2 linked regions of the Actinacidiphila yeochonensis CN732 genome follow. The main gene of each other region encodes a partner of the protein of the gene in region 2 in a complex. Links are inferred from orthologs where the notes say so. Each region holds a gene or a part of one and is shown on either strand. Other genes may lie near its edges. The genes, in order: rpsG and tig.

Region 1 (16,505 bases), on a different replicon or contig from region 2:
GGTGCGGGCGCGTCGTAGGGTCGTCGGAACGTACGACCGGCGCGGCCGACGTCACCGAGGCCCCGGCCCGGCGGGCGCGGGCACGGCACCGGAGCGCACGGCACAGCACCGTCGAAGCGTGACCGCAGGAGCCCGGAGGCCCGCATGACCAGTACAAAAGGCGCGGGCAGAGCGGGCTCGGGCACCGGGGCGGGCGGCAAGGGCGCGCTGCTGCGGCTGCGCAAGGTGAGCCGCTCCTACGGCAAGCGGCAGGCGCTGCACCCCATCGACCTGGACGTGCCGGCCGGTCGCTGCGTCGCCCTCTTCGGCCACAACGGCTCGGGCAAGTCGACGCTGCTGCGGATCGCGTCCGGACGGGACACGCCCACCAACGGGCAGGCGCTCTTCGCCGGCCGGGCCGTCGCCGAGGACGACCCGGAGGTGCGCGCCCGCGTCGCGGTCGTCGGCGACACGGTGGCCTGCTACCCGGACCTGACCGTCCGCGAGCACCTGGAGCTGGTGACGATCGCGCACGCCGTGGACGACGCGGCCGGGTGGATCGACCAGATCCTGGAGGACCGCCGGCTGTCCGACCACGCCGACGCGCTGCCGAGCTCGCTCTCCTCGGGCCAGATGCAGTCGCTGCTGCTGGCGGCGGCGCTGGTCCGCCCGCGCGACCTCCTCGTCCTCGACGAACCCGAGCAGCGGCTCGACCCCGAAGCCCGGCAGCGGCTCGCGGAGCTGCTGGTGGCCGAGAAGAAGAGCGGCGTCGCGGTGCTGCTGGCCACGCACCAGGCGGAGCTGGCGGAGGCCGTCGCCGATCACATGGTCGCCTTGGAGGACGGTCGGGTGATCGCCAAGGGCACGCCGGCGGCGGTCCTGCGCGAGCTGGGCGTGACCGCGTGACCTCGTCCCGCTCGGCAAAGAAATCCGGCCGCTCCGGCCGCTCCGCCAACCGCTCCACCGGCCGTCCCGCCGACCGCCCCACCGGCCGGTCGTCGGACGCGACAGGTGCGTCGGACGCCCCGAAGCGTTCCGGCGCGTCCACGGACGAGCCGACCGCCGCACCGGCCGCCGCGCCGGCCGCCGAGGACGCCCCGGTGGCGCCCCCCACCACTGAACGGCCCGATGACGCGACCGGCGACGAGACCGTCCGGGCCGCCGAGGCACCGGACCCCGACGCGGACACGGACACGGACGCCGACGGGGACACGGACGCCGACGGGGACGACGAGCCCGGCTGGTCCGAGGCCGAGGACGACCGCACCGCGGAGACCCTCGCCTGGCTGAAGCGCAAGCGCCGCGCCCACCGCCGCCAGCAGGGCCGCGACCTGGCCGTCCTCCTCTACACCGTCGTCCTGGCCCTGGTCGCCTACGGCAGCGGCATGGTGCTGCACTTCCTGCGCGGCCTGGGCGAGGGCGCCGACTACGGCGGCTTCGGCGCCGGGCTGAGCCGCGCGCTGCCCTCGCTGATCCCGGCCGTGGCCGTGCTGCTGGGCCTGCTGTCGGCCCGCGACGCGCTGTGGCGCGGACCCGTCGTCCTCCCGGCCCCCCAGGTGGGGTGGCTGCTGGCGCAGCCGGTACGGCGGGCGGCGGTGCTGCGGCCGTGGTTCCGGCTGTCGGCGTGGCTGGCGCTGATCCCGGCGGTGCTGGGCGGGGTGGCGGCCGGGGCGACGCTGCGGGTGACCGGGCAGGCGTCCATCGGGCCCGCGCTGCTCGGCGTCGCGCCCGGCGCGGTGTGCCTGCCGCTGCTGTCGGTGGCGCTCGGCATGGCGGTGGAGCGGCGCCCGCACCGGACACGGACCGTACGGCGCTGGACCGGGCCCGTCGTCCTCCTGCTGGCCGCGCTGGCCGCGCAGGCGGCGCTGGCCGGGAACGGGCACCGGGTGCGGCCGCTGGAGTGGGTGGAGCTGTGGTCGGGCCCGTGGGGCTGGGCCGCGCAGCCGGTGGTGCGGGCGTGCGGCGGCGGGGTGCCGGGCTGGCCGGCGGCCGTGGCGCTGCTGCTGGCCGGGACGGCGGCGGCGGTGTGGTTCGCGCACCGCGAGGCCGCCGGGGTGCCGACCACCCACCTGAGGGCGCGGGCGGCGACGGCGGCCACCGTCGCGTCCGTCTTCTGGTCGCTGGAGCTGCGGGCGGCGAAGCTGGCGCTGATGGAGGCCGGCGACGGCGAGGGCACCCGCCGGGTGCGGCTGCGGCCGCCGCGCGGCCGGCGGACCCGGCGGTACGTCGTGGTCTGGCGGGACCTGCTGACGCTGCTGTGCTCCCCCGGCCGGCTGGGCCGGGCCGCGGTGTGGGCGGCGGCGGGCGCCACGGCGGCCGGGGTCGGCGCCGACCTGGGCGGGGAGCGGCGGCCGGTGGGCCTGGTCGTCGGGCTGCTGTGCGGGTACCTGGCGGTGGGCGCGCTGGCCGAGCCCGCCCGGGTGGAGACGGACGACCTGCGCCGCTCGGCGTGGGCGCCGTACCGGTTCCACACGCTGGTGCTGTGGCACGGGGTGCTGCCGGCGGTGCTGGGCACGGTGCTGGGGCTGCTGGCGGCGGTGCCGTTCGCGCTCCACGGCTCGCCGCTGGCGCTGCTGCTGGTGCCGCTGTGCGCGCCGCCGTTCACGGCCGCCTCCCTCTACAGCGCCTGCCGCGGGCCGGCCCGTACGCACCTGATGTTCCTGGGCGGCGGCTCCCCGATGGGCGGCCCGGGCCCGCTGATCTACCTCGCCTGGTACGCCGCCGGCCCGCTCATCGCCGTCGGGTGCCTGGCCCTGGCCCTGTCGCTGGCCGCGCCGACGACGGTCGTCCTCATGGACGTGCTGGTCACGGCCGCCCTGGCCTCCCTGGCCGCCCGCTCGGCGGACCGGCTGGTGAGCCACTGACGAGGGAGCCGGCCGCCGGGACCCGCTGACGGACGCGTGAGCCAGGAGGCCCGCCCCGGCACCCCGCACCGGCACGACCGCCAACGCCGCGGCGGGATGGGCCCGTTGGGCGCGAAGGCGGGTGAATCCGACGCGGCATGTCCGGCTCCGGTTGGTGGCAGACTGGCCCGCGGCCTCGTGCGAGGGCGGGGCCGTGCGCCGGACCGGGGGGAACGGGGGGTGGAGCTGCCGTGTCGGTGATCGTCAACATCGCGATCGGGCTGGCGACCAGCGTGATCAGCGGCGTGCTGGTGTGGCTGTGGGAGCGCGGCAAGCGGCTGCGCGCGCTCAACCGGCGAGGCCGCTTCTTCGGCCTGGCCCCCGGCGGCACGTGCCTGATCGTCATGAACAACGCGCACGACGCCCCGACCCGGGCCGCCCAGGAGGACGTGCTGGCGATGCTCGACGTGGCCGCGCTGGCCGGCGAGTTCGGCTGCGAGGTGACGGTGGAGTCCAGCGGAGGCTTCCGGGGGAGCAACGGCGACCGCACCGAGTTCTGCGTCGGCGGCCCGGGCTCCAACGCCCGCACCGCCGGGCACATGGCCGCCTACCTGCCCGGCTTCCGCATCCTGCCGTGGAACAGCGGGCCGGACAGCATCGCGTTCCGGATCGGCGGCCGCACCTACCGCTACGACAAGGCGCACCAGCAGTACGCCCTCGTCGCCAAGTTCCGCCCGGCGGAGGCCGCCGCGCCCGTCATCCTCATCTGCGGGCAGGGGCCGGTCGCCAACCGCGCGGCGATCCATTTCCTCAAGCGGGCCCACCGCGAGCTCGCCGCGGCCGTACCCTCGCAGGACCGCTACTGCCTGCTGGTGCGCGTCGCGAACATCGAGACGTACGGGCACCTGGGCTCGGCCCTCGAACGGGACGTGACCGAGGCGGTGTTCTCGGCGGCGTAGCGGGCGGGCACGGAAGGAGAGGGCGGTGGCGGCGGCGGAAGCGCTCACCCAGTTAGGCGTAGGGTCCGCGATCCTCGGCGGGCTCACGACCGTGCTCACCACCTGGGTCGCCTCGCGGCAGGCGCGGAGCCTCGGCTCCGGCGGTCTGCGGGAGCTGCGGGAGGAGCTCAGGGGGGCGCCCCTCGGGCACGCCTCCCGGATCGTGTTCAGGATCGTGGACGCGCTCGTCCCGGCTCCCTACTCCCTGGGCATCGACCGCCAGGTGCTGGCCCTGTGGGAGGCCCGGCAGGACCCGCGGATGCGCTTCGTCGGCGAACCGTACCCGAGCGGCCTCACCCTGGAGGTCGTGTCCGCGCCCCCGGACGCCGACCCCGGGACGACCCGCCCCGATCGCCTGTTCCCCCTGGTCAGCCCGGCTCGTGGGCGCCTCGTCGTCCTCACCGGCAAGCCCGGCGCCGGCAAGTCGCTGCTGCTCCGCGAGCTCGCCGTCGACCTGGCGGCCCGCTCCCGGCGCAACCGCGCCCGGCCGGTGCCGATGCTGCTGGGGGTCAGCGGGCTCAACCTGGCCGGGTCCCACTACAGCGTGCCGCTCGGAGAGTTCTCCGCACGCGCCTGGACCGGAGGACGCGTCACCGGCCCGTGGAAGGAGCGGTGGCTGGAGCGCGGGGCGTGCGTCGTCATCCTCGACGGCCTCGCCGAGGAGACCGCGCCGGGATCGGTGGACGGCCGGATGACCGCCGAGTGGCTGCGCGAGCAGATGGCCGCCTACCCCGGGAACTCCTGGGTCCTGGCCACCCGCGAGGAGAGCACCGTCGACCTCGGGCTGGGGCCGGCCACGGTGGTCCGCGTCCTGCCGCTCACCGGCGAGCGGGTCCGGGAGCGCGTCGGCCGGCTGCTGCGGAGCCGCGAGCCGAGGCACACCCTGGCCGGCGTGGTCGGCGGGAGCGGGCCGCCCGCCGCCGACCGGCCCACCGCCGACCTCGTCCGGACCTGGCTCGACGGCTTCGGGCTGACGGAGCTGGCGGCCTCGCCGATGATGCTCCCGCTGATCGTCGGCGCCTACACCGCGACCCCCTCCGCCCCGCCGGCCCGCAGGGCGCTGGACGCCTACGCCGCCGTCCTGGACGCGCTCATCGCCCGGAAGCTCCGCGGCCGGGGCGCGTCGGGCGGCAGCCGGCTGGTGCGGGCGGCCGGCGCGCTGGCCCTGGAGATACTCGTGGCCGACCGCACCGCCATTCCCGCCGAACAGGCCGTGTACGCCGTGGCGAAGCACCTGCCGCACCGCTCCGTCACCTCGCTGAGCGCCGAGTTGGAGATGCTGGAGCGAGCCGGCGTCCTCCTCCAGGACAGGGACGGCTTCTACGCGTTCTCCTACCGCGCCCTCCAGGACTACCTCGCCGCCGAGCAGATCCGCGCGGACGAGCGGGTCGAGCTGCTCACCCAGCGGGTGACCGACCCGGCCTGGCACAGCACCATCGCGCTGTGGGCCGCGGACGCCGACGCCACCCCGGTGGTCACCGCCTGCCTGGACGCCGGCACGCAGCCCTCCCTGGACCTGGCGCGGCGCATCGCCGAGGTCAGCCCGCGGGTGTCCCCCGGCGTCCGCAGCGAGTTGCGCTTCCACGGCCGCCGGCCGCACGTCGACGGTCCCCGTTCCGAACGGCCCGAACCGACGGTCTCGGCCGAGCCGTCCGACGCCCGGCACCCGGTGGGCCGGCTGTCCGCGCTGCCCGCCCCCGCGTCCCCGCTGGCCGACTACGTGCTTCGGCAGCACACGGCACGCCTGGCCGCCTGGAAGCGGGCCGACCTGCGCGACGCGGTGTCGGCGCTGCGCCTGCCGTGGACCGCCCGCGACCCCGAACTCCTCCTCACTGCCGCCGTGTTCTTCCACGACAGCGACCTGCCCGCCGAGGCCGACCGCTACCGCGGCCAGGGCCTGGTCGCGCTGGCGCTGCGCCACTACCCCGAGCACCGCAGCGGCGCCCGGGACCTGTGCCTGGCCGCGCTGAGCGGGATGGACCGCAGGGAGCGCAGCGGCCCCGACATGGCCGCGGCCGTCACCGCCTACCTCACCGGCGAGCAGGACCTGCCCGAGCCCGACTGCGGAGGCACCGAGCACATAGTCCGGGCGCTGCGCCGCCGCCTCAAGCACCACGGCCCGAACGGCCTGCGGGAGCTGGTGCCGCTGCTGGCCTCGCACGAGGGAGCCGCCGACGCGGTCCAGGCGTGCCTGCGGAGGGACACCGAACTCGCCCACGCCGCCGACGTGTTCCTGGCCGAGCAGGAGCTGCACGGGCTGCCGCCGCTGGAGGCGTGGGCGCGGCTGGTGGAGAGCTGGCGCAGCCGGCGGCGCGAACTCGTCCTGGGGTTGGGCTGGCTGGGCCAGCTCGGCCTCGAACGGGCGGCTTTACGGGAGGCAGCCGACCGGCTGGCCGCGCACGGCCCGCACACCACGCCGCCGCTCAGCGGTGAACTCACCCGGCTGGCCGCCGCGGTGGCCGAACTGGACCGCTCACTGGACTACTGGCGCTACGAGGAGAAGGACGCCCACCTGCGCGCCGCCGACCGCGTCGCCGGGATGCTGCGGCAGGAGGTCGCCAAGGTGCCCACCGCGCTGTCGGTGGAGCTGGTGGAGCCGGCCGCCGCGCGCGTCCAGCAGCTGGTCCGCTCCGCCCGGGCGGAGCTGGCCGCGAAGCTGCCGCCGAAGCCGGAGATCAGCGCGGCCCTGCCCGCCGCCAGGCTGCACGAGGAGACCGTCGGCGTCCAGGTGCGGGTGGCCAACGCGGACGGCCGCGCGCCGGTGCGGGCCGGCCGGCTCACCGTCACCGCCGATCCTGAGCGCCTGCGGCCCGCGGCCCAGACCGTGGACCTGCCCCCGATGGTGCGCGGCGGGGCGAGCTGCGTGGTGGAGGTGCGGTTCGAGACGGCCGCCGGGCCGCACGACGGGTTCGGCCACGGGCACGGCGGGATCGGCGCCGTCGTGGTCCCGGCCGAGACCCCGGACACCACCGCGGGCGTCGCCATGGACGTCGCCATGGACGTCGAACTCAGCCACGAGGACGGGCAGTCGGCCCCGCCCGTGCTCGGGCGGCTGACGCTGCCCGTGGACCGCGCCCCCGCGCCCGTGGACCCGAACCCGTACGCGGACGGCGCCCTGGGCCGCCCGGTGGACGACCCGCGCATGTTCTACGGCCGCGAGGAGCTGGTCGCGCGGGTCAGGACCCGGCTGCGGAACGCCCGTACACCCGGCGCCGGCATCGCGGTGATCGGCCAGAAGCGGACCGGCAAGTCCTCGATCCGGCTGCAACTGCTGCGGCTGCTCGCGGCCGAGGACGGCCTGCCCGTGGTGGACGTCGGAAACCTCGGCGGCCTCAACGCCACCGACGCGCTCAACAGCGCAGGCCGCCTGCTCGGTGTGGTGCTGTGGCGCATCCTGGACGGGGCCGAGCAGACCGTCGCCGGCCCGGTCCGGCTGCTGCCGCCCGGCTTCGACCGGGACCGGCTGATCACCAGCCCGGACCCGGTGCACGACTGCGCCGCCCTGTTCACCGCGTACCGCAGGGCCTGCCCGGACCGGCCGCCCTGGGTCGTCTTCATCGACGAGTTCCAGTACGTGGAGCAGTGGGTGCGCGACGGCGCCCTGCCGGCGTCGTTCATGACGGCCTTCAAGGCGCTGGTCGAGCGGCAGCTCTTCCACCTGGTGCTCGTCGGGCAGTCCGACATCGAGGAGCTGGTCACGGCCGACCCGAACGCGTTCGGCGTCTTCGGCATCGAGCGGGTCAGCTACCTGGACGAGGTGGGCGCCCGCGCGCTCGTGGAGCAACCGGCGCAGCTGGCCGAACCGTTGGAGGGCAGCCGCAGCCGGTTCCGGGGGCGGGCGTTCGCCGAGATCTTCCGGCTCTCCGGCGGCAACCCCTTCTACGTGCAGCGGCTGTGCGCGAAGATCGTCGCCCGCATGAACGAGGAGAACGCCCGCCTGGTGACGGAGGCGGACGTCGCGCAGGTGGCGGAGGCCATGGTCGGCGCGCTGACCGAGGCCGACTTCGACAACCTGGAGACGTCGGTCCTGGTGGCCGGCGCCCCGGCCAAGCTCCGGGTGCGGGCCCTGCTGGCCGCCGTCGCGCGGTCCTGCCGCCGCCAGGGCCACGAGCCGGTCCCCGCGTCGGCGGCCGACATCGCCCGCGCGCACGTCGGGCCGCTGCCGCCCGGCCTGCTCGACGCGCTGGAGGCGCACGGGGTGGTGACGCGGGAGCGGGACGGGTACCGGATCGTCGTCGGCCTCTACGAGGCGTGGCTGCTGCGGTTCGCGGCGGCCGCCCCGGCCGTGCCGCATCCGGACGGGACCGCGTGCGAGCCGTCCGAGACGCACTGAGACGAGCCGTGAGAGCGGTGGAAGGAGCGGTGAGAGGAGTCGTGAGAGGAGCGGTGAGGCCGTCGTGAGCCCAGCCGGCCCGACCAGCCCGGCCAACCCGTACGACTTCGTCGACGGCCTCCCCACCGGGTCGGCGTTCGTCGACCGTCCCGCGCTGCTGGAGAAGGTCACCGCCGTGTGGAAGGTGCCCGGACGGCCGGCCAACCTGAGCCTGTTCGGGCTCAGCAAGACCGGCCGCAGCAGCCTCGTCGCCCGGGCGCTGGCCGGCATCGGCCCGGAACGCCGCCGCGACCTGGCGGTGGTGTGGCTGAGCGTGGGCCGGCAGCCCTCCGTCTACGGGCTCTTCGGCGCCATGGCCGAGCAGATCACGACCGCCTTCCCGGACCTGCCGGAGCTGGCCGCGCTGGCCGCACCGGTGCGCGACACCCGGGACCTGCTCAAACTGCCGGGCGCCATAGCCGAGTTCTTCGGCGCCGTCGGCGAGCGGGGCCGCCACGTGCTGGTGGTGATGGACGACTTCGACCGCGCGCCCCGGGTACTGCCGGAGCTCTCGGCGTTCCAGCTGCTGCGCACGCTGGCGAGCGAACCCGACTACCCCGTCGGCCTGTTGACCATCTCCCGGCGCCCCCTCGCCGCGATCGAGACCGACGCGGCCGGCGGCTCCCGGCTGGACCAGGTGATGGGCGAACGCGTCCACGTCGGGCTGTTCACCGCGGCCGAGGCGGGCCGGATGGTTGACCGGGCCCGACGGGCCGGGCTCGACCTGTCCGCCGTACTGCCCGAGCTGCTGGCCTGGTCCGGGCTCCACCCCTACCTGCTGGGGGTGCTGTGCCGGCGGCTGGTGGAGCAGCACCGGGAGACCGGACGGCTGGACGTGGCCGCCGCGGCCGAGGCGGAGGCCGGCGAGTTCCGCAGCTACTTCTCCCGGCTGGTCGAGGAGCTGGACGAGGACATAGCGGGCGGCGGGGACCTGCTGCGGGCCGTCGCCGACGGCGCGACGGTGGCGCCGGCCCCGGGGAGCCGCAGGGCCTCGGCGGCTGCGCGGCCCCGGCCTCCGGCGGCCCGGCCTCGGCCCCGGCCCCGGCCTCCGGCGGCGCGACCACGCCCTCCGGCGCTGCGACCGCGACCCTCGGCCACGGCGTGGGAACGGCCCCGGGCTGCGACGCGGACACCGTGCCGGAGTCCAGGCAGCTGCGGGACCTCACCGACCTCGGGGTCGTCGTCCGCAACGGCGCCGACCTGCGGCTCTTCTCCCCCGCCCTCACCGGCTACGTCCGCGATCCCCGGGTGCTGGGCCGGCCGGGCGGCGCCCGTACCGGCGGCCACCGCTGCACCGCGCTGGTGGTGGCCACCGAGTGGAGTTCGGCGCACGGCGGCCTGAGCACCCTCAACCAGCGGCTGTGCTGGGCGCTGGCCGGACAGCGGGTGCGGGTGTTCTGCCTGGTGCCGCAGGCCACCTCCGCGGAGGTCGAGGAGGCGGCGGCACAGGACGTCACCCTGCTCGTGCCACCGCCGCTGCCCGGCGTGTCCGCGATGACGGCGCTGCTGCGCCGGCCCGCCCTGCCCGTCGGCGTGCTGCCGGACCTGGTGATCGGGCACAGCCGGATCACCGGCCCGATCGCGCTGCTGCTCGCGGAGATCTACTTCTGGCAGGCCACCAGGCTGCACTTCGTCCACATGGCACCCGACGAGATCGAGTGGTTCAAGCCCGACCGGGAGGAGGACGCCGTCCACAACGCCGACGCCCGCACCAAGATCGAGCTGGGGCTGGCCCGCGCGGCCGATCGGACGGTGGCCGTCGGGCCCCGGCTGCACGACCGGTTCCTGAGCTCCCTCGGGCTGCGCACCGACCGGGAGCCGCTGCGCTTCGACCCGGGCTTCGACCTCGGCGACCCCGAGCCCGCCCGGGTGCCTGCCGGGTCCCCCATGACGGTGCTGATCACCGGCCGGGTGGAGGACTGGGAGCTCAAGGGGCTGGACATCGCGGTGCGGGCCTGCGCCAGGGTGGCCGGCTGGCGGCAGCTCCAGACCGGCGCCAAACCGGTCGAGCTGCTGGTCCGCGGGGTGCCCGAGCAGGACGTGGCGGAGCAGCTCAAACGGCTGGAGGAGTGGCGGGGCGGCGCCGACCTGCCGATCGTCGCCCGTCCCTTCACCACCGACGGCCAGTCCCTCGCCGACGACCTGGCCCGGGCCAGCGTGGTGGTGATGCCCTCGCGTGCCGAGGGCTTCGGCCTCTCCGGCCTGGAAGCCCTGGTGGAGGGCAGGCCGGTGCTGGTCAGCAGCCGCAGCGGGCTGGGCGAGCTGCTGCGGGCCGAGCTGGACCCGGAGGCCGCGGCGGCCTGCGTGGTGCCGACGACCGGCCACGACACCGACACGGACACCGACACCTGGGCCCGGGCCATCGAGCGCGTCCTGCTCCACCCGAAGGACGAGTTCGCCCGCGCCGAGAAGCTCCGCCAGGACCTCGCCGCCCGCCTCACCTGGGCCGGCTCGGTGGAGAAGCTGCTGACCGCGCTGGAGCGGTGACCCCTCCCGATCCGCTCCCGGCCCGGGACCGTCCAGCCGGCGGGAAGCCCCCGGAACCCGAACCGGTCCCGGGGGCTTCCCGCCGAACGCAGAAGGGCCCCGGGTGCTCGCGCACCCGGGGCCCTCCCGTTACGGCGTCAGGCCCGCCGCAGGCCGGAGATCACTTGTTGATCTTGGTGACCTGGCCGGCGCCGACCGTACGACCACCCTCACGGATGGCGAACTTCAGGCCCTCCTCCATGGCGACCGGCTGGATCAGCTGGACGGTCATGGAGGTGTTGTCGCCCGGCATGACCATCTCGGTGCCCTCGGGGAGGGTCACGACGCCGGTCACGTCGGTCGTCCGGAAGTAGAACTGCGGACGGTAGTTGTTGAAGAACGGCGTGTGGCGGCCGCCCTCGTCCTTGGACAGGATGTACGCCTGCGCCTCGAACTCGGTGTGCGGGGTGACCGAACCCGGCTTGATGATGACCTGGCCGCGCTCGACGTCCTCGCGCTTGATGCCGCGGAGCAGCAGACCGACGTTCTCACCGGCCTGGCCCTCGTCGAGCAGCTTGCGGAACATCTCGATGCCGGTGACCGTGGTGGTGGTCTTGTCCTGCTTGATGCCGATGATGTCGACGGTCTCGTTGACCTTCAGGACACCACGCTCGATGCGGCCGGTGACGACGGTGCCACGACCGGTGATCGTGAAGACGTCCTCGATCGGCATCAGGAACGGCTTGTCGACGTCGCGCTCGGGGGTGGGGATGGCCTCGTCCACGGCGCTCATGAGGCCGAGGAGCTTCTCGCCCCACTCCTTGTCGCCCTCCAGCGCCTTCAGCGCGGAGACGCGGACGACCGGCAGGTCGTCGCCCGGGAACTCGTACTCGGAGAGCAGCTCGCGCACCTCGAGCTCGACGAGCTCCAGGATCTCCTCGTCGTCCACCATGTCGGCCTTGTTCAGCGCGACCACGATGTACGGCACGCCGACCTGGCGGGCCAGCAGCACGTGCTCCTTGGTCTGCGGCATCGGGCCGTCGGTGGCGGCGACCACCAGGATGGCGCCGTCCATCTGCGCCGCACCGGTGATCATGTTCTTGATGTAGTCCGCGTGACCGGGGCAGTCGACGTGGGCGTAGTGGCGCGACTCGGTCTGGTACTCGACGTGCGCGATGGAGATGGTGATACCGCGCTGGCGCTCCTCGGGCGCCTTGTCGATCTGGTCGAAGGCCGAGGCCTCGTTCAGGTCCGGGTACGCGTCGTGCAGCACCTTGGTGATCGCCGCGGTAAGGGTCGTCTTACCGTGGTCGATGTGACCGATGGTGCCGATGTTGACGTGCGGCTTAGTCCGCTCGAACTTCGCCTTCGCCACTGGGGTCCTCCTGGGAGTGGATCTGTACGCCTTGCTTCATCGGCGCCAGGTGATCTTTGCTGGGTTGCCGACTGCCGGGGCACCCGCCGCGCACCCCCGCCAGAGCCCCCGGAGGGGTTCGCGGGGATTCGCGGCGGTATGCCCCGAAGCCTGCTGTCAAGCCTAGACGAGTACTACTCGCCCTTGGCCTTCGCGATGATCTCCTCGGCGACGTTCCGCGGAACCTCGGCGTAGGAGTCGAACTGCATGGAGTAGCTGGCCCGGCCCGAGGTCTTCGACCGCAGGTCACCGACGTAGCCGAACATCTCCGAGAGCGGGACCAGGCCCTTGACGACGCGGGCGCCGCTGCGCTCCTCCATGGCCTGGATCTGGCCACGGCGGGAGTTCAGGTCGCCGATCACGTCGCCCATGTAGTCCTCGGGCGTGGTGACCTCGACGGCCATCATCGGCTCAAGGAGGACCGGGCTGGCCTTCCGCGCGGCCTCCTTGAACGCCTGCGAACCGGCGATCTTGAAGGCGAGCTCGGAGGAGTCGACCTCGTGGTAGGCACCGTCGATCAGGATGACGCGCACGCCGACCATCTCGTAGCCGGCCAGGATGCCGAACTTCATGGCCTCCTGCGCACCCGCGTCCACCGACGGGATGTACTCGCGGGGGATGCGGCCACCGGTGACCTTGTTGACGAACTCGTAGGACGCGTCGCCGCCCTCAAGGGGCTCGATGCCGATCTGCACCTTCGCGAACTGACCGGTACCACCGGTCTGCTTCTTGTGGGTGTAGTCGACCCGCTCGACCGCCTTGCGGATGGTCTCACGGTACGCGACCTGCGGCTTGCCGACGTTGGCCTCGACCCGGAACTCGCGCCGCATACGGTCGACCAGCACCTCGAGGTGCAGCTCGCCCATACCGCCGATGATGGTCTGGCCGGTCTCCTCGTCCGAGTGGACCTGGAAGGAGGGGTCCTCCTCCGCGAGACGCTGGATGGCGACACCCAGCTTCTCCTGGTCGCCCTTGGACTTGGGCTCGATCGCGACCTGGATGACCGGAGCCGGGAAGTCCATGGACTCCAGGATCACCGGCTTCTTGTCGTCGCAGAGCGTCTCACCGGTGGTGGTCTGCTTCAGGCCCATGACGGCGACGATGTCGCCGGCGCCGACCGACTCGATCTCCTCACGCTTGTTCGCGTGCATGCGGTAGATCTTGCCGATCCGCTCCTTCTTGCCCTTCACCGAGTTCAGCACAGCCGAACCCGCCTCAAGGCGACCGGAGTAGATCCGGACGAAGGTGAGCTTGCCCAGGTGCGGGTCGCTCATGATCTTGAACGCCAGCGCGGAGAGCGGCTCCTCGTCGGACGGACGGCGCGTGACGACCTCGTCCGAGTCGTTCACCGCGTGGCCCTCGATGGCCTCGATGTCGACCGGGGAGGGCAGGTAGCGCACGACGGCGTCGAGCAGCGGCTGCACGCCCTTGTTCTTGAACGCGGTACCGCAGAACACGGGGGTGACGGTGGTGCCGCCGCCCTTGCCCGAGTTGATGGTGATGCGGCGGATCGCCGCGTACAGCTGCTCCACGGAGGGCTCGGTGCCCTCCAGGTACAGCTCCATCATCTCGTCGTCGTTCTCGGCGACGGCCTCAAGGAGCTTGCCGCGCCACTCGTCAGCAGCCTCGGTGTGCGTGGCCGGGATGTCGACGACGTCGTACATCTCGCCCTTGGTCGCCTCGGCGGACCACACCAGGGCCTTCATCTGGACGAGGTCGACCACGCCCTTGAAGTCGGCCTCGGCGCCGATCGGCAGCTGCATCACGATCGGGGTCGCGCCGAGGCGGTCCACGATCATGTCGACGCAGCGGTGGAACTCCGCGCCGGTGCGGTCGAGCTTGTTGACGAAGCAGATGCGGGGCACGCCGTAGCGGTCGGCCTGACGCCACACCGTCTCGGACTGGGGCTCCACGCCGGCGACGCCGTCGAACACCGTCACGGCACCGTCGAGCACGCGCAGCGAACGCTCCACCTCGACGGTGAAGTCGACGTGGCCCGGGGTGTCGATGATGTTGATGGTGTGGTCGACGTCGTTCAGCGGCCAGTGGCAGGTCGTCGCGGCGGACGTGATCGTGATGCCGCGCTCCTGCTCCTGCTCCATCCAGTCCATCGTCGCGGCCCCGTCGTGGACCTCGCCGATCTTGTAGGAGACGCCGGTGTAGAACAGGATCCGCTCGGTGGTGGTCGTCTTGCCCGCGTCGATGTGGGCCATGATCCCGATGTTGCGGACCCTGGCCAGGTCAAGCGAAGTGGTGGCCATGTGGCTCAGTCTTCTCTCGGTTCTCGATGGGGGTAGCGACTACCAGCGGTAGTGCGCGAAGGCCTTGTTGGACTCGGCCATCTTGTGGGTGTCCTCGCGGCGCTTCACGGAGGCGCCCAGACCGTTGCTGGCGTCGAGGATCTCGTTCATCAGCCGCTCGGTCATGGTCTTCTCGCGGCGGGCGCGGGAGTACCCGACCAGCCAGCGCAGCGCCAGGGTGTTCTGGCGGCCCGGACGGACCTCGACCGGCACCTGGTAGGTCGCGCCACCGACACGGCGGGACTTGACCTCAAGGGTCGGCTTGATGTTCTCCAGCGCGCGCTTGAGGGCGATGACCGGGTCGTTGCCGGACTTCTCCCGCAGGCCTTCCAGAGCGCCGTACACGATGCGCTCGGCGGTGGAGCGCTTGCCGTGCAGCAGGATCTTGTTGACGAGCGAGGTCACCAGAGGGGAACCGTAAACCGGGTCGATGATGACCGGACGCTTCGGGGCGGGGCCCTTACGAGGCATTGTTTACTTCTCCTTCTTGGCGCCGTAGCGGCTGCGGGCCTGCTTGCGGTTCTTGACACCCTGGGTGTCAAGCGAACCGCGGATGATCTTGTAGCGAACACCCGGCAGGTCCTTCACACGACCGCCGCGCACGAGCACGATGGAGTGCTCCTGAAGGTTGTGACCCTCGCCCGGGATGTAGGCGGTGACCTCGATGCCGCTGGTCAGACGCACACGCGCGACCTTACGGAGCGCCGAGTTCGGCTTCTTCGGGGTGGTCGTGTACACACGCGTGCAGACGCCACGGCGCTGGGGGGACCCCTTCAGCGCGGGCGTCTTGTTCTTCTCGACCTTGTCCTGCCGGCCCTTCCGGACCAGCTGCTGGATCGTAGGCACCGTTTCTCCGGTTTCTGTGTGCCGATCTCGTTACTTCTAACCTGGGGCTCCGACCCACGCGGTCGGGTGTGTCGCTGACCCCGCACGTATCCGGAGATCCGGAAGAGTGCGTTGAATGGGTGTCGCGGCCTCGGATTCCTCATACGGTCGCATGGCACGCACAAGGACCCGGGCACACCCCAGGCACAGACGAGAGCGTACCTATCGCATCGGCTGGGGTCAAAAAACATACGGCTGGCCCGCCGCACGGCCCGCGATCACCGCCGGTCAACCCGCCGGGGACGCCTCACCCCGGCGCCGGGGAACAGCCGCCGGCCACTCGGGCCGCCCCACCTCGCCCCGGCCCGCCCCGCAGTCCGGGCACGCCGCTCCTTCCGGCGGCGGCCACCGACCGCGGCGGGACCACGTTATAGCGCAGCGCGCCGCGGCCGCACCGTCCGCGCCGCACCGGGAGTCGCCCCGCCACCGCTGCCGTCGGGCCGACCGGCGGCGACGCGCCCGGCGGGAACGCGCCCGGCGGGGACCAAGGCGTCAAGGGGAGGGAGCGAGCGCGCGGCTCAGCTCCCGGCGGCCGGGCCGGGACGGTCGTCAGTCGGAGCCGGCCGGCTCGCCGACGCGCGCGGTGCCCCCCTTGGGGGGCGCGTCGGCCTCGCCGGGCAGGAACTGGCCGACCACCCTGACGAACATGTCCCGGCGGTCGGCGGGCACGCCGAGCACCTCGGCCAGCTCCTCCAGGGTCGGCGGGGTGTCGGCGTCGAGCTCCGCGGCGACCGCCCGGGCCGCCGGGCCCGCGGTCGACGCTGGTAGCGGCAGCTCCTCGGCGGTCAGCCGGCCCGAGCGGATCAGCATGTCCCGCACCGGCACGTCCAGGACGCGGGCCAGCCGCCGGGTGGTCTCCAGATCGGGCATGCTCTGACGCTGCAGCAGCCGGGTCACCGCGGCCCTGTGCACGCCTGCCTCATCGGCGACACGCGACCGCCCCCCGCCACGGGGGCTGTCGATGTCATATCCACGCCTACGCATCAGGGCCTCGACCCAGCTGGCGAAGGCGTCAAGTTCGGTGGTGGTCATGCGCCTGCTCCCTCCAGGGGGCCTCAGTTTACCGCGCTTGCGCGCACTAAATTACGTGCCTTCTCGCACGCAATTCATGGAGAGAGCCTGGAGAAACCGTGCAGGTTAGGCCAACGTTTTACTCTGAGCAATGGAAGCCGACGCACCATCGCGACAGAACGCCCACAGCCGGAAGAGCCGGACTCCGGATACGGGCGCCCCGACGCGGAACGCGGG
Region 2 (13,033 bases):
GGCGACCCAGAAGAAGATGATGTCGTGGCCGGTGAGCAGCACGTCGGTCGAGTAGAACTTCTCCAGGTCCGGGGTGCGCTCCGGCCAGCCCAGGGTGGAGAAGGGCCACAGCGCGGAGGAGAACCAGGTGTCCAGGACGTCCGTGTCCTGGGTCCAGCCCTCGCCCGTGGGCGCCTCGTCGTCCGGGCCGACGCAGACCTGCTCGCCGTTCGGGCCGTACCAGACGGGGATGCGGTGGCCCCACCACAGCTGGCGCGAGATGCACCAGTCGTGCATGTTGTCGACCCAGTCGAAGTACCGCTTCTCCATCTCCTGCGGGTGGATCTTCACCCGGCCGTCGCGGACCGCGTCACCGGCGGCGCGGGCCAGCGGCTCGACCCGCACCCACCACTGGAGCGACAGCCGCGGCTCGATGGTGGTCTTGCAGCGGGAGCAGTGGCCGACGGAGTGGACGTACGGGCGCTTCTCGGCGACGATCCGGCCCTGCTCGCGCAGCGCCTCGACGATGGCCGAGCGCGCCTCGAAGCGGTCCAGGCCCTGGAACGGGCCGGGCACGGTGATCACGCCGCGCTCGTCCATGATCGTCAGCGACTCCAGGCCGTGGCGCTGGCCGATGGCGAAGTCGTTGGGGTCGTGGGCGGGGGTGACCTTGACCGCGCCGGTGCCGAACTCGGGGTCGACGTGGGTGTCGGCGACGACGGGGATGGTGCGGTCGGTCAGCGGCAGCTTGATCCGGCGGCCGATGAGGTGCGCGTAGCGCGGGTCGTCGGGGTGGACGGCGACGGCGGTGTCGCCGAGCATCGTCTCGACCCGGGTGGTGGCCACGACGACGGAGTCGTCGCCCTCGCCGTACTTCAGCGAGACCAGCTCGCCGTCGTCGTCCTGGTACTCGACCTCGATGTCGGAGATGGCCGTCAGGCAGCGCGGGCACCAGTTGATGATGCGCTCGGCGCGGTAGATCAGCTCGTCGTCGTAGAGGCGCTTGAAGATGGTGCCGACGGCGCTGGACAGGCCCTCGTCCATGGTGAAGCGCTCGCGGGACCAGTCGACGCCGTCGCCGAGCCGGCGCATCTGGCCGAGGATGCGGCCGCCGTACTCCTCCTTCCACCGCCAGGTGCGCTCGACGAACGCCTCCCGGCCGATGTCGTGGCGGGACAGGCCCTCCTCGGCGAGCTGCTGCTCGACCTTGTTCTGGGTGGCGATGCCGGCGTGGTCCATGCCGGGCAGCCACAGCGCCTCGTAGCCCTGCATGCGGCGGCGCCGGGTGAGGGCGTCCATGAGGGTGTGCTGGAAGGCGTGGCCCAGGTGCAGGGTGCCGGTGACGTTCGGCGGCGGGATGACGATGGTGTACGCGGGCTTGGCGCTCTTGGCGTCGGCCTCGAAGTAACCGCGTTCTACCCAGCTCTCGTACAGCTTCCGCTCTACCTCGGCCGGCGCGTACTGGGTCGGCAGTTCGGGGGCGGCGCTGTCGGGGCCGGCGGTTCGGCCCTGCTGAGTGTTGTCGGTCACGGTACGGATTCTACGGCGGTCCGCGGGGCCGTTACGAATCAGTTGCCCCCACACCGTGTGAGCAGGGCCTCTCGTCCGGGAGGATGAGCGGACTCGTTAACGGAGGGGACGAATCCATGAGTTACGACCAGCCGCCGCCGAGCCCCTACGGGCAGCAGCCCCAGGGCGGTGGCTACGGCCCGCCCCAGCAGCCCCCGCAGCCTCCTCAGCAGGGCGGCTACGGCGCCCCCCAGCCTCCGCAGCCCCCGCAGCAGCCCGGCTACGGCCAGCCCCAGCCCGGCTTCGGCCAACCGCAGCCCGGGTACGGCTACCCGCAGCAGCCGGCCCCGGCGGGTACGGCCAGCAGCCCGCGTACGGCCAGCCCCAGCCGGGTTACGGCCAGCCGCCGTACGGCCAGGTGCCGCAGCAGGGCTACGGCTACCCGGCGCCGCCGCCCCAGGGCGGCAACGGCAAGCGCACCGGCGTCATCATCGGCGCCGTGGTGGTGGTGCTGGCCCTGGCCGGCGGCGGTCTCCTCCTCGCCCACAAGAGCAGCGGCGGCGGCTCGCTCGCGGACAACGGGAAGACGTACCGGCTGACCACGCCGGACAAGGTCGCGAGCGACTACACGAAGGACCCCGACATGGGGGACGAGGACAGCTTCGACGACAGCGACCTCGGCAAGATCAAGGCGCTGGGCGTGACCGACCCCACCCAGGTGACCGCGGGCTACGCCAAGGGCAGCAGCCTGATCACGGCCACCGACCTGCTGGAGTTCTCCGGCGTCTACGGCAAGGTCAAGGACCCCGGCAAGGTCGTGGACGGCATGTTCGCGCTGCTGGCGGCGGGCACCGAGGCGGACAAGAAGGACGGCACGACGATCACGACGTCCGGCAGCCCCCAGCTGGTCGAACCGGCCGGGATGGAGAGCGACGCCGTCATCAAGTGCCAGCAGGTCACCGAGACCGGTGACAGCGACGGCCACAAGCTCACCATCAAGACCACCGTCTGCGTCTGGGCCGACTACAGCACGGTCGCCTACGTGCTGCCGGTCGACGTCCCCGCGGCCCTCGCCGGCACGGGCTCGGCCCCCTCGATAGCCGACGCGGGCGACCTGACCGCCAAGGTGCGCAACGACGTCGAGGTCCAGGTCGGTTCGTAGGGCCGCCGGCCACCGCCCGCGTGACGCGGAAGAGGGGCGCCCGGTCCACCTCGGACCGGGCGCCCCTCTTTCGCGTGGCGCGGTGGCGCTCAGGCGCTCTTCTGCTCGCCCTGGCCGCCCATGCGCGGGTCGCGCGGCACCAGGGTGGGGTTGACGTTGGAGTGCACCACGTCGGCGGTGATCACCACGCGGGCCACGTCCTGGCGGGAGGGCACCTCGTACATCACCGACATCAGCACCTCCTCCATGATCGCCCGCAGACCGCGCGCGCCGGTCTGCCGCAGGATCGCCTGGTCGGCGATGGCCTCCAGCGCGCCGAGCTCGAACTCCAGCTCCACGCCGTCGAGTTCGAAGAGCTTCTGGTACTGCTTGACGAGCGCGTTGCGCGGCTCGACCAGGATCTGCAGCAGCGCCTCGCGGTCGAGGTTGTGCACGCTGGTGATGACCGGAAGCCGCCCGATGAACTCGGGGATCATGCCGAACTTCACCAGGTCCTCGGGCATGATCTCGGAGAACGGGTCGGACATGCTGATCTCGCGCTTGGAGCGGATCGTGGCGCCGAAGCCGATGCCCTTGGCGCCGGCCCGGGACTCGATGATCTTCTCCAGACCGGAGAAGGCGCCGCCGACGATGAACAGCACGTTCGTGGTGTCGATCTGGATGAACTCCTGGTGCGGGTGCTTGCGCCCGCCCTGCGGCGGCACCGAGGCGGTGGTGCCCTCCAGGATCTTCAGCAGCGCCTGCTGCACGCCCTCGCCGGAGACGTCCCGGGTGATCGACGGGTTCTCGCTCTTGCGGGCGACCTTGTCGATCTCGTCGATGTAGATGATCCCGGTCTCGGCCTTCTTGACATCGTAGTCGGCGGCCTGGATCAGCTTCAGCAGGATGTTCTCGACGTCCTCACCGACGTAGCCGGCCTCGGTGAGCGCGGTGGCGTCGGCGATGGCGAACGGCACGTTGAGCATCCGGGCCAGGGTCTGCGCCAGCAGCGTCTTGCCGGAGCCCGTCGGGCCGAGCAGCAGGATGTTGGACTTGGCCAGCTCGATCGCGTCGTCGTGGCCGGCACGGCCGCTCTCGCCTGCCTGGACGCGCTTGTAGTGGTTGTAGACGGCCACGGAGAGGGCCTTCTTGGCCGGGGTCTGGCCGACCACGTAGCTCTCCAGGAACTCGTAGATCTCCCGGGGCTTGGGCAGGTCCTCCCAGCGCACCTCGGAGGACTCGGCGAGCTCCTCCTCGATGATCTCGTTGCAGAGGTCGATGCACTCGTCGCAGATGTACACACCGGGGCCTGCGATGAGCTTCTTCACCTGCTTCTGGCTCTTTCCGCAGAACGAGCACTTCAGCAGATCTCCGCCGTCACCGATGCGTGCCACGAGGTCTTTCCCCTTTGCCTGGAGTCGCCTGGGTCCGCCGACCTTCAACGGAGCCTGGTGCTTCTCTTCGACGGTACCTTGCCGCGCCCCCCGTGTGGGCCCCCCTTGACCGGACTCGCGTACACGAGTCCGCCGGAGGCCCGGGCGGGGCAGCTTACCGCCGTCGGACCGGATCGGGCAGTGCCCGGCCTTGACAGACCGCCTTGCCGACCTGTGAACGCCGCGGTCGGCCGCGGTCCGGTCCGGTGAGCACGCCGGCCGCCCTCGCTGGGCGGCCGGCGCTCGGTGCCCTGCTCAGACGCTCAGCGAGGACTTGCGGGTGGACACGATCTGGTCCACCAGGCCGTAGGCCAGCGACTCCTCAGCGGTGAGGATCTTGTCGCGCTCGATGTCGTCGCGGATCTGCTCGATCGGCGTGGTGGAGTGCTTGGCGAGCATCTCCTCCAGCTGCTGGCGCATCCGGATGATCTCGTTGGCGGCGATCTCCAGGTCGGACACCTGGCCGCGGCCGGTCTCGGTGTACGGCTGGTGGATCAGCACGCGGGCGTTGGGCAGCGCCATCCGCTTGCCGGGGCTGCCGGCGGAGAGCAGCACCGCGGCGGCCGAGGCGGCCTGGCCCATGCACACCGTCTGGATGTCCGGCTTGACGAACTGCATGGTGTCGTAGATCGCCGTCAGCGCGGTGAACGAGCCGCCGGGGCTGTTGATGTAGATCGAGATGTCGCGGTCGGGGTCCATCGACTCCAGGCACAGCAGCTGCGCCATCACGTCGTTGGCCGACGCGTCGTCGATCTGGACGCCGAGGAAGATCACCCGCTCCTCGAAGAGCTTCGCGTACGGGTCGTACTGGCGCTCGCCCTGCGAGGTGCGCTCGACGAAGCGCGGGATCACGTAGCGCGCCTCGGCGCCGGCCAGCCCGTGGCGCTCGTCCATCGCGCGCTCGTACAGGCCGCCGCCGGGGAAGTTGAAGGGGTTCTTCACGAGGTTCACGTCCACCGTCTCCTGGTGCTCCTGGTGATGGGTCTGGGTGTTCGCGGGGCTCAGGAGGCGTCCGGGCCGCTCGCGCCGGTGCCGCCGCCGCCGGGGACGTGCGCCGCGGAGGTCATCACGCCGTCCAGCAGGCCGTAGTCCTTGGCCTCCTCGGCGGAGAACCAGCGGTCGCGGTCGGAGTCCTTCGTGATCTGCTCGAAGGTCTGCCCGGAGTGCTGGGCGATGAGCTCGGCCATCCGCCGCTTGGTGTGCAGCAGCTGCTCGGCCTGGATCTTGATGTCGCTCGCGGAGCCGCCCAGGCCGGCCGAGGGCTGGTGCATCAGGATGCGGGTGTTCGGCAGCGCGAACCGCTTGCCGGGGGTACCCGCGGTGAGCAGGAACTGGCCCATCGAGGCGGCCATGCCCATGGCGATGGTGACCACGTCGTTCTTGATGAACTGCATGGTGTCGTAGATCGCCATGCCGGCCGTCACGGAACCGCCGGGGCTGTTGATGTAGAGGTAGATGTCCTTCTCCGGCTCGGCGGCCAGGAGGAGGAGCTGCGCCGTGATGCGGTTGGCGATGTCGTCGTCGACGGCCTGGCCGAGGAAGATGATGCGCTCGTTGAGCAGTCGGTTGTAGACCTGGTCGCCGAGACCGCCGAGGGTCGGCTCGCCGGCGGCGGAAGGCATCGGAGTCGTCACGTGTCCACCTGCTCGTTGTCGGACGGTCGAGTGGCCGTCACGGTCTTCGTGCGGGCCGGGGGCGGCCGCCTGCTTTCGCTACCCCCTGCCCTCCTATCCATGGACCCTAACGCGCAGGTCGGGTGGAGCCATCCCCTACGGGGAACTGTTCGCTGTGAGCGCAGGGTGAGCGGCCGCGCCCGGACGTCCGGCTCAACCGGAAGGCGCCCGGCGGACCCTGACGCGGTGCCCGGCGGACCCGCGCGCCCGGGAGGCACGCCGGAGACGGCCGGAGACAGCGGAGAGGCGCCCGGACGGGCCCGGAGGCCCGGCCAAACGGACGCCTGGACACCCCGCCCGGACCATCCGACGCCACGGGCCCGAACGCGGTGCGGCGTTCGGGCCCGTGGACCGCCTCAGCGGCTGTGCTCAGCCTGGCTCAGGCGCGGTGCGGTACCGGCTCAGGCGTCCTTGCCGGCCTCGGCGTCGTCGCCGGCCTCGGCCTCGGCGGCCTCGGCGTCGTCGGACGCCTCGACGGTCTCGCCGTCCTCGTCCTCGTCGGACAGGTCGACGGTCTCGCCGTTGCTGTCGGTGACCTTGGCGGCCTCGACCACGGTGGCCAGCGCCTTGCCGCGGGCGACCTCGCCGACCAGCAGCTGGACCTGGCCGTTCTCGACGATGGCCTGGGCGAACTGGTCCGGGGTCATGCCGGAGGAGGCGGCACGGCGCACGAGGTGCTCGGTGAGCTCCTCCTGGTTGACCGACAGCTTCTCGGTCTTGACCAGCTCGTCGAGGACGAACTGGGTCTTGATGCCCTTGACCGCCTGGGCCTCCAGCTCCGCGTCGTGCTCCTCGCGGGTCTTGCCCTCGCGCTCCAGGTAGCTGTCCCAGGTCAGGCCGAGGGCCGGGAACTGGTGGTGCTCCAGGTTGTGGACCCGGGTCTCGACCTCGCTCTGCAGGAGCTTCTCGGGGATCGGCACCTCGATGAGCTCGATCAGGGCGTCGAGGACCTTCTCCTGGGCCTGGGTGGCCTGGTCGTAGCCCTTGACCCGCTCCAGCCGCTTGCGGGAGTCCGCGCGCAGCTCCTCCAGCGTGTCGAACTCGGACGCGAGCTGCGCGAACTCGTCGTCCAGCTCGGGCAGTTCGCGGGCCTGCACGTCGGTGACCTCGACCTTGACCTCGGCCGCACGGCCGGCGGCGGAACCGCCCTGGAGGTCGGAGGTGAAGGTGGCCGAGCCGCCCTTCTCCAGGCCGGTGACGGCCTCGTCGATGCCGTCGAGCAGCTGGCCGGAGCCGATGGTGTAGCTGACGCCCTTGGCGACGCCGTCCTCCAGCACCTCGCCGTCGACGGACGCCTCCAGGTCGACGACCACGACGTCGCCCTCGGCGGCGGCGCGCTCCACGGAGGTGGTCGAGGCGAAGCGGTCGCGCAGCTGCTCCAGCGACTTCTCGACGTCCTCCTCGGAGACCTCGACCGCGTCCACGGTGACCTCGATGCCGGAGTAGTCCGGGATCTCGATCGTCGGGCGGATCTCGACCTCGGCGGTGAACTTCAGCTCGTCGCCGTCGTTGAACTCGGTGATGTCCACGTCCGGCTGGCCGAGCGCACGATCCGCGAGCTCACCCTCGGTGACCGCGCTCGTGTAGAACTTCGGCAGCGCGTCGTTGATCGCCTCTTCGAGGACCGCGCCGCGCCCGAACCGCTGGTCGATGACGCGCGCGGGGACCTTGCCCTTACGGAACCCCGGCACCGTGATCTGCTGGTTGATCTTCTTGTACGCCGCGTCGAGGCTGGGCTTGAGCTCCTCGAAGGGCACCTCGACAGTGAGTCGAACCCGAGTCGGGTTCAGAGTCTCGACGGCGCTCTTCACGGTTGGGTCTCCTTGGGGCTTTACGGTGATGGGGGCGACTCGCCCGCCTGCGGTTCCGCCCTGGGCGGGGCCGCGCGACGGTCGCCGACCGCCCATCCTACCGGTAGCGCCAAACACACTGGACGGGGTCGGTCGCGGCGGAATCCGGAGGACCTCCGGAGAGCCGTGCCGCAGGCTCTGCAGCGGCCTGCCCGGGGGCCGGTCCGGGTTCCCTCCGGCCCCGTGGCGGGCCCAGTGGGGCCGCGGCGGGCCGTGACCGCGGCCGGAGACGACGGCGGGACACGACCCGCGGCGGACCTGGTGGTCGGGGTGGCCGGATTCGAACCGACGGCCTTCCGCTCCCAAAGCGGACGCGCTACCAAGCTGCGCCACACCCCGCTGGTGCGACACGTAGAGTACATGGCCCCGTACGCGCGGGCAGCCGGTATTCACGCGCGGCCGCGCCGGTTCGACCGGCTAGTATGCGATGTGCCAGAATCACTGGCGCTGCGGGCGTAGCTCAATGGTAGAGCCCTAGTCTTCCAAACTAGCTACGCGGGTTCGATTCCCGTCGCCCGCTCCACGCACCCGGCCCAGGTGGCGGAGTTCACTCCGCCACCTGGGCCGCTGCCGTTTCCGAGCGCGTTCCAGGTACCCGCGCGCGGCTCCTCGCGCCCCGAGGCCCATGATCTTGCTGTGACTGAACATGGAAGGCACCGGGGTGCGGCGCTGCCGCGCGTGCCGCTGGGCCGGCGGCTCACCGAGTGGGTCGAGGGATCGCCCACCCGGCCGCCGTTGCGCCAGCGGCTCGGGGAGTGGTTCCGGGGGTGGCCCACCCGGCCTCGGGAGCCGCTCGGATGGCGGGACCTCGTCCCGAACGCGGGCCGCCTGTTCGTACCGTGCGTGGCCGCCGCCACGCATCTGTTCTACGGCGGGTACATACTCTTCGGCCCTCACCGGACGTTTCGCCTCGGCGGACTCCTCTCGTTCGCCGGAGGCGCCCTGCTGGCGGCGCTGGTCATCCTCTACGTGCGCCGCCCGGCGGTTCGGGGCTCCCGGTGCCCCGGAGTCGGGCGCTGACGCGCCCCGCCTGCCCGCCCCCGCATCACGGCGACCGGAGCGGGGGCGGCGCGCCGCGGCTCAGAAGCCGTGCGGGAGCCAGGGGGCCTGGTCGGAGTGGAAGGCTCGGGCGGTGGCCGCGAGGGCGCCGGGGCGCAGCTCGCGGACGAGGGCGGCGCCGGCCAGGGAGTGCAGGCTCGTGTCGCCGAGGTAGGCCGCGCCCAGCTCGCGGACGCCGAGGGCGAGGTCGGCGGGGTCGGTGGTGCGCTCGCACACCGCGCCCCCGCCGTCCGTGCCGCTACCGTCGGCACCCCCGCTGCTCCCGCCGTCCGCGCTGAGCCGCCAACGGCCGGTGTTCCAGGGGCAGAACGGGTCGTCGATGTCGAGGACCACGTCCAGCGGCGTGGTGTAGGAGCGGGCCTGGAGCGCGGCGCCGACGTCCACCAGCCGCAGGTGGAAGCCGTCGCGCGGGTTCAGCCCGCAGCGGCGGACGTCGGAGACGAGGTGGAGCAGCGGGTCGTCCACCGGGCGGTTGCCGAAGGCGACCTCGGCGGTGAGGTCGATGGACGCCAGGTACCGCCACAGCGCCGCGTAGGCGACCGGGTCGAGCGCCTCCACGTCGCGCACCTGGACCACCGACTCGGGTCCGGCGGCCGACCAGTGCGGGGTGATCCAGTAGCGGGCGTAGCCGCGCAGCTCGCCGCCGGACTCCGCGAGCACGCAGAGCAGCCCGCCCGAGGCGGCCGGGGTGGTCGGGGGCAGCAGCGGCTGGGTCTCCCATCCGGGCTGCCGGGCCAGCATGCCGGGCCGCCTCGGCACCAGCCCCGCGTACACCGCCTCGCACGCCTCCACGGCGCCGGCCGCGTCCACCAGCCGCATCCGCAGCTCGTCGACGCCCTCGGGGGCGGCGAAGCGCACCCGGGTGGTGTCGACGGCGCCGCGCAGCTGCCGGCTGGCGACGCCGTAGCCGAAGCGGCCGTAGATGGCCGGCTCGGAGGCGGTGAGCACCGCGACCGACTCGCCGCGGCGGCGGATGTCGTCCAGCTGTCGCCGCATCATGGCGGTGAGCACGCCGCGGCGGCGGTGCGTGGACTGGACCGAGACCATCGTCACACCGGCCACCGGCAGCGGCGACCCGCCCGGCACCGTCATGCGGAAGCTGAACGCGCCCGAGGTGGCGACCAGCGAGCCCTCGTCCCAGCCCGCCGTGATCCGGTCGAACTCGGCGACCCGGCGCCACTGGGCGCGCTCCTCCACCGAGTCCGGGGGGCTGCTGAACGCGCGTTCCAGCCGGCTGTAGAAGAGGTCCCAGTACTCCGGGCCGAGTTCTCTGAATTCGATCGCCATGGCACCTGCCTACCAGCCTGGCGCGGTGGGCGGCGAACCGTTAAACGGAAGGGGAGTTCGGGTGGCGGCGAAGCGCGCGGCGGGGGCGTGCCGACGGCCGGTCCGAGGACGGGCGAGCCCCCGTGCGCGCCCCCGGGGCAAGCTCACAGCCCATCCGCCCTGCACACGGCGCGGATCGCTCGGTAGGGTCGCCCGAACATGGTTGACGCGGTGGTGGGCGAAGAGTTCCGGCTCCGGTGGCGCAGAAGGCTGCACCGGATCCGCGTCGCCGTGCGCCGTGTCGGGGTGGACTACTTCCGCGGCGACGCCTCCGACTGGGCCGGCCTGGCCGTGGTGGCGGCGGCGATACCGGTGCTGGCGGTCACCACGGTGTTCATACCCGTGTGGTGCCCGCCGGGCGCCCTGGTGCTGCCGATACTGGCCGGCGGGCTGCTGCTGCGCCCGGCGAGCCTGCTCCTGCTGTACGCCGGCTCCGCGCTGGCGCTGGTGGTCGAGTCGGCGGTGCTGGGCCCGTACCGGGAGGGCCCGGCGCGGGTCACCCCGGGCACGGTGCTGCTGGTCACGGCGGTGGCCCTGACGGGGCTGGTGATCGCCCAGTTCAGGGCCCGGGTCGGGGTGCCGTGGCGGCGGGGCCACACCATGCTGTTCGACCTGCGCGAGCGGATCAGGGTGCAGAGCCGGCTGCCGCACCTGCCGGCCGGCTGGCACGCGGAGATGGCGCTGCGCCCGGCCGGCGGCCAGTCGTTCTCCGGGGACTTCGTGGTGGCCACCCGCACCTCGGGCGGCCGGGTGCTGGAGGCGGTGCTCACCGACGTGTCCGGCAAGGGCATGGACGCCGCGTCCCGTTCACTGCTGCTGTCGGGGGCGTTCGGCGGGCTGCTGGGCTCGCTGCCGCCGCACGCCTTCCTGGGCGCCGCCAACGGCTACCTGCTGCGGCAGAACTGGGACGAGGGGTTCGCCACTTCGGTGCACCTGGTGCTCGACCTGGAGAGCGGCGACTACGAACTGCTGTCCGCGGGGCACCTCCCGGGGATTCAGCTGCACGCCGGGACCGGGCGCTGGGAGGAGAAGGCCGCCGAGGGTCCGCTGCTGGGCGTCTACGACGGCGCCGAGTTCCACGGCTGCAAGGGGACGTTGGCCTCCGGGGACATGCTGATGCTGTTCACCGACGGGCTGGTGGAGACCGCCGACCGGGACATCTCCGAGGGCATGGACCGGCTGATGGGCGAGGCGGAACGGCTGGTGGCGACCGGATTCCGGGGCGCCGCCTGGCGGTTGATCGAGGCGGTGGCCAAAGACGTCAACGACGACCGGGCGTTGCTGTTGGTGTGCCGCGACTAGGCGGTGGGAATGGGAGTATGGGGCCCACGCCGGAAGCGACCGGAAGGCCCCGGGGGCGGAGTGCCGATGACGCCCCCCGGCCGCCCGGACGATGGCAGTATGGGTACCGGGCGGACGGGGGCGGCAGGCGCGGTCCCCGGACCGGCTAGGGCCTACCGAAAGAGGAAGTGAACCGCTGTGGTTATCTCCCTGTCCGCCGCGCTGCTGCTGGCGATCGTTCTCGTGGTGATGATCCGTGCCAACTCCATCAAGGTGGGGCCTGCCATCGTCGCCGCGCTCTTCGGCTTCTTCCTCGCCTCGTCGAACATGGCGCCGGACATCAACCGGTTCCTCAACTCAGTGGCCGACACCATCAGCCAGATAAAGCTCTGACGCGGGCAGGGACTGCGGCTCGGCCCGCAGCACCTGGCGCAGCACCTCCGCCGGGCCGTTCCCGTCCGCGGCCCCGGGGGTCCCGCCGCCCCCTTCGGCCCGGTTCGCCCCGTCGGCCCCCTTGGTGTCGCCCGCCGCGAGCAGGGCGGCGAGGACGGCGACCCGGGCCTGCGCCGGACGCAGGGTGCCGGCGAGTTCGGCGCCTGCGGCGACCAGGTCGACCGCTCCCCCGCCGGTGTACAGGGGCGCCACGCTGCCGGCCGCCACTCGTGTGCTGACGACCACCAGCACGCCGTCGGCGACGGCCCGGCGGACGCTGTCGACGATCGGCGGGGTGAGGTTCCCGGCGCCGGTGCCGGCCAGCACGACGCCGCGGGCGCCGGCGGCCAGCGCGGCGTCCAGGAGCACGGTGTCGGCGTCGCTGTGGTGGGTGATGATGTCCACCCGCGGGTGCCCGGCGGCCTCCGGCGGCAGCGGCAGCGCGGCCGGGCGGGGGCGCCGGCGGCCCCAGCTGACCCGGCCGAACTCGACCCGGCCGAGCGGGAGTCCGTCGGGGTCGCCGAAGGCGTGGGCGTCCAGGGTGTGCTTCTTGACGGTGCCCCGGGCGGCGAAGACCTGCCCGGCGAAGGTGATGACGGCGCCGATGTCGCGGCCGGAGGAGGCGGTGAGCAGCGCGTCGTACAGGTTGCCGGCCGCGTCGCCGTCCTCGGCGTCCAGCGGCTTCTGGGCGCCGGTGAAGACCACGGGGCGGGGGTCGTCGTGGAAGAGGTCGACGAGGAAGGCCGACTCCTCCAACGTGTCGGTGCCGTGGGTGACGACGACACCGCTCACGGCGGGGTCGGCGAGCACCTCGTGCACGGTGCGCAGCAGCCGCAGCTGGTGGGCGGTGGTGATCCTGGAGCTGTTGACGGTGAAGAGGTCGACGACCCGCACCTCGACCCCCTCGGGCACCGCGCCGGCGGCGAGCACCTCGCTGCCGGCCGCCTCGGCGGCGTAACCGTCCCCCTGCCAGCGGCTGGCGATGGTCCCCCCGGTGCTGATGACCACGACATTGCGCATGTCTGAATCCGCCTCCTTTGGACGCGTACCCCGTCTGGACCTCTTCCCCCAGCACAATAATATGCGCGTAGACCTGTCATTTGATTGCTCATGTATGACGTTCGCGGTCCACATCGTGGTAGGAACCACTCCTATGGACGCGATTGACAGAAGCATCTTGCGCGAACTACAGGCTGACGGTCGGCTGAGCAATCAGGAGCTGGCCCAGCGGGTCGGCCTGACCCCCTCCCCGTGCCTGCGGCGGGTGCGGCAGCTGGAGGAGGACGGGGTGATCCAGACGTACCGCGCCGTGGTCGACCCGGCGGCGGTGGGACGGGGCTTCGAGGTGTT

What was found.
Region 1: the proteins of tig (region 2) and rpsG are in contact, whole or in part, in a crystal structure (PDB 3GTY), measured with the Thermotoga maritima proteins. The link is inferred for Actinacidiphila yeochonensis CN732 from one-to-one orthologs. Residues at the interface, in WP_004081061.1 of Thermotoga maritima: Glu122, Val124, Val129, Leu130, Tyr133, Glu188, Gly259, Ile262, Tyr263, Glu266, Ser270, Glu273, Gln274, Glu277, Arg308, Gln311, Ile312, Ser315, Tyr316, Glu325, Arg329, Arg336, Leu363, Phe366, Trp367, Arg373, Leu377, Arg381, Leu384, Glu387; in WP_004081843.1 of Thermotoga maritima: Lys34, Lys52, Lys55, Glu59, Arg62, Gln63, Glu66, Asn67, Lys69, Val71, Arg95, Ala109, Lys110, Lys111, Gly112, Arg113, Pro114, Glu117, Glu121, Ile124, Ala125, Tyr127, Asn128, Asn129, Thr130, Gly131, Lys135, Asp139, Arg142, Met143.

What each region holds. Positions count from the first base shown.
Region 1 is NZ_JQNR01000005.1:1,914,629-1,931,133, reverse strand. The notes cover bases 13,109-16,045. They hold rpsG (30S ribosomal protein S7), read right to left. Parts: upstream 14,844-16,045; coding sequence 14,373-14,843; downstream 13,109-14,372. Other genes in these bases: BS72_RS20045 (helix-turn-helix domain-containing protein), read right to left, coding at 15,807-16,045; rpsL (30S ribosomal protein S12), read right to left, coding at 14,847-15,218; fusA (elongation factor G), read right to left, coding at 13,109-14,333. In the rest of the region: BS72_RS20095 (ABC transporter ATP-binding protein), read left to right, coding at 145-885; BS72_RS20090 (hypothetical protein), read left to right, coding at 1,080-2,843; BS72_RS20085 (hypothetical protein), read left to right, coding at 3,074-3,781; BS72_RS20080 (NACHT domain-containing protein), read left to right, coding at 3,807-8,153; BS72_RS38515 (Cdc6/Cdc18 family protein), read left to right, coding at 8,218-9,534; BS72_RS39590 (glycosyltransferase family 4 protein), read left to right, coding at 9,441-10,679; tuf (elongation factor Tu), read right to left, coding at 10,840-12,033; more of fusA, read right to left, coding at 12,207-13,108; more of BS72_RS20045, read right to left, coding at 16,046-16,289.
Region 2 is NZ_JQNR01000003.1:922,193-935,225, forward strand. The notes cover bases 5,342-8,246. They hold tig (trigger factor), read right to left. Parts: upstream 7,547-8,246; coding sequence 6,137-7,546; downstream 5,342-6,136. Other genes in these bases: BS72_RS05460 (ATP-dependent Clp protease proteolytic subunit), read right to left, coding at 5,342-5,684; BS72_RS05480 (hypothetical protein), read left to right, coding at 8,222-8,246. In the rest of the region: BS72_RS05440 (valine--tRNA ligase), read right to left, coding at 1-1,509; BS72_RS05445 (hypothetical protein), read left to right, coding at 1,907-2,650; ATP-dependent Clp protease ATP-binding subunit ClpX, read right to left, coding at 2,740-4,023; BS72_RS05455 (ATP-dependent Clp protease proteolytic subunit), read right to left, coding at 4,318-4,956; more of BS72_RS05460, read right to left, coding at 5,064-5,341; more of BS72_RS05480, read left to right, coding at 8,247-8,605; BS72_RS05485 (GNAT family N-acetyltransferase), read right to left, coding at 8,666-9,931; BS72_RS05490 (SpoIIE family protein phosphatase), read left to right, coding at 10,130-11,272; BS72_RS05495 (hypothetical protein), read left to right, coding at 11,450-11,644; BS72_RS05500 (asparaginase), read right to left, coding at 11,609-12,703; BS72_RS05505 (Lrp/AsnC family transcriptional regulator), read left to right, coding at 12,837-13,033. UniProt on the Bacillus subtilis protein: Involved in protein export. Acts as a chaperone by maintaining the newly synthesized protein in an open conformation. Functions as a peptidyl-prolyl cis-trans isomerase.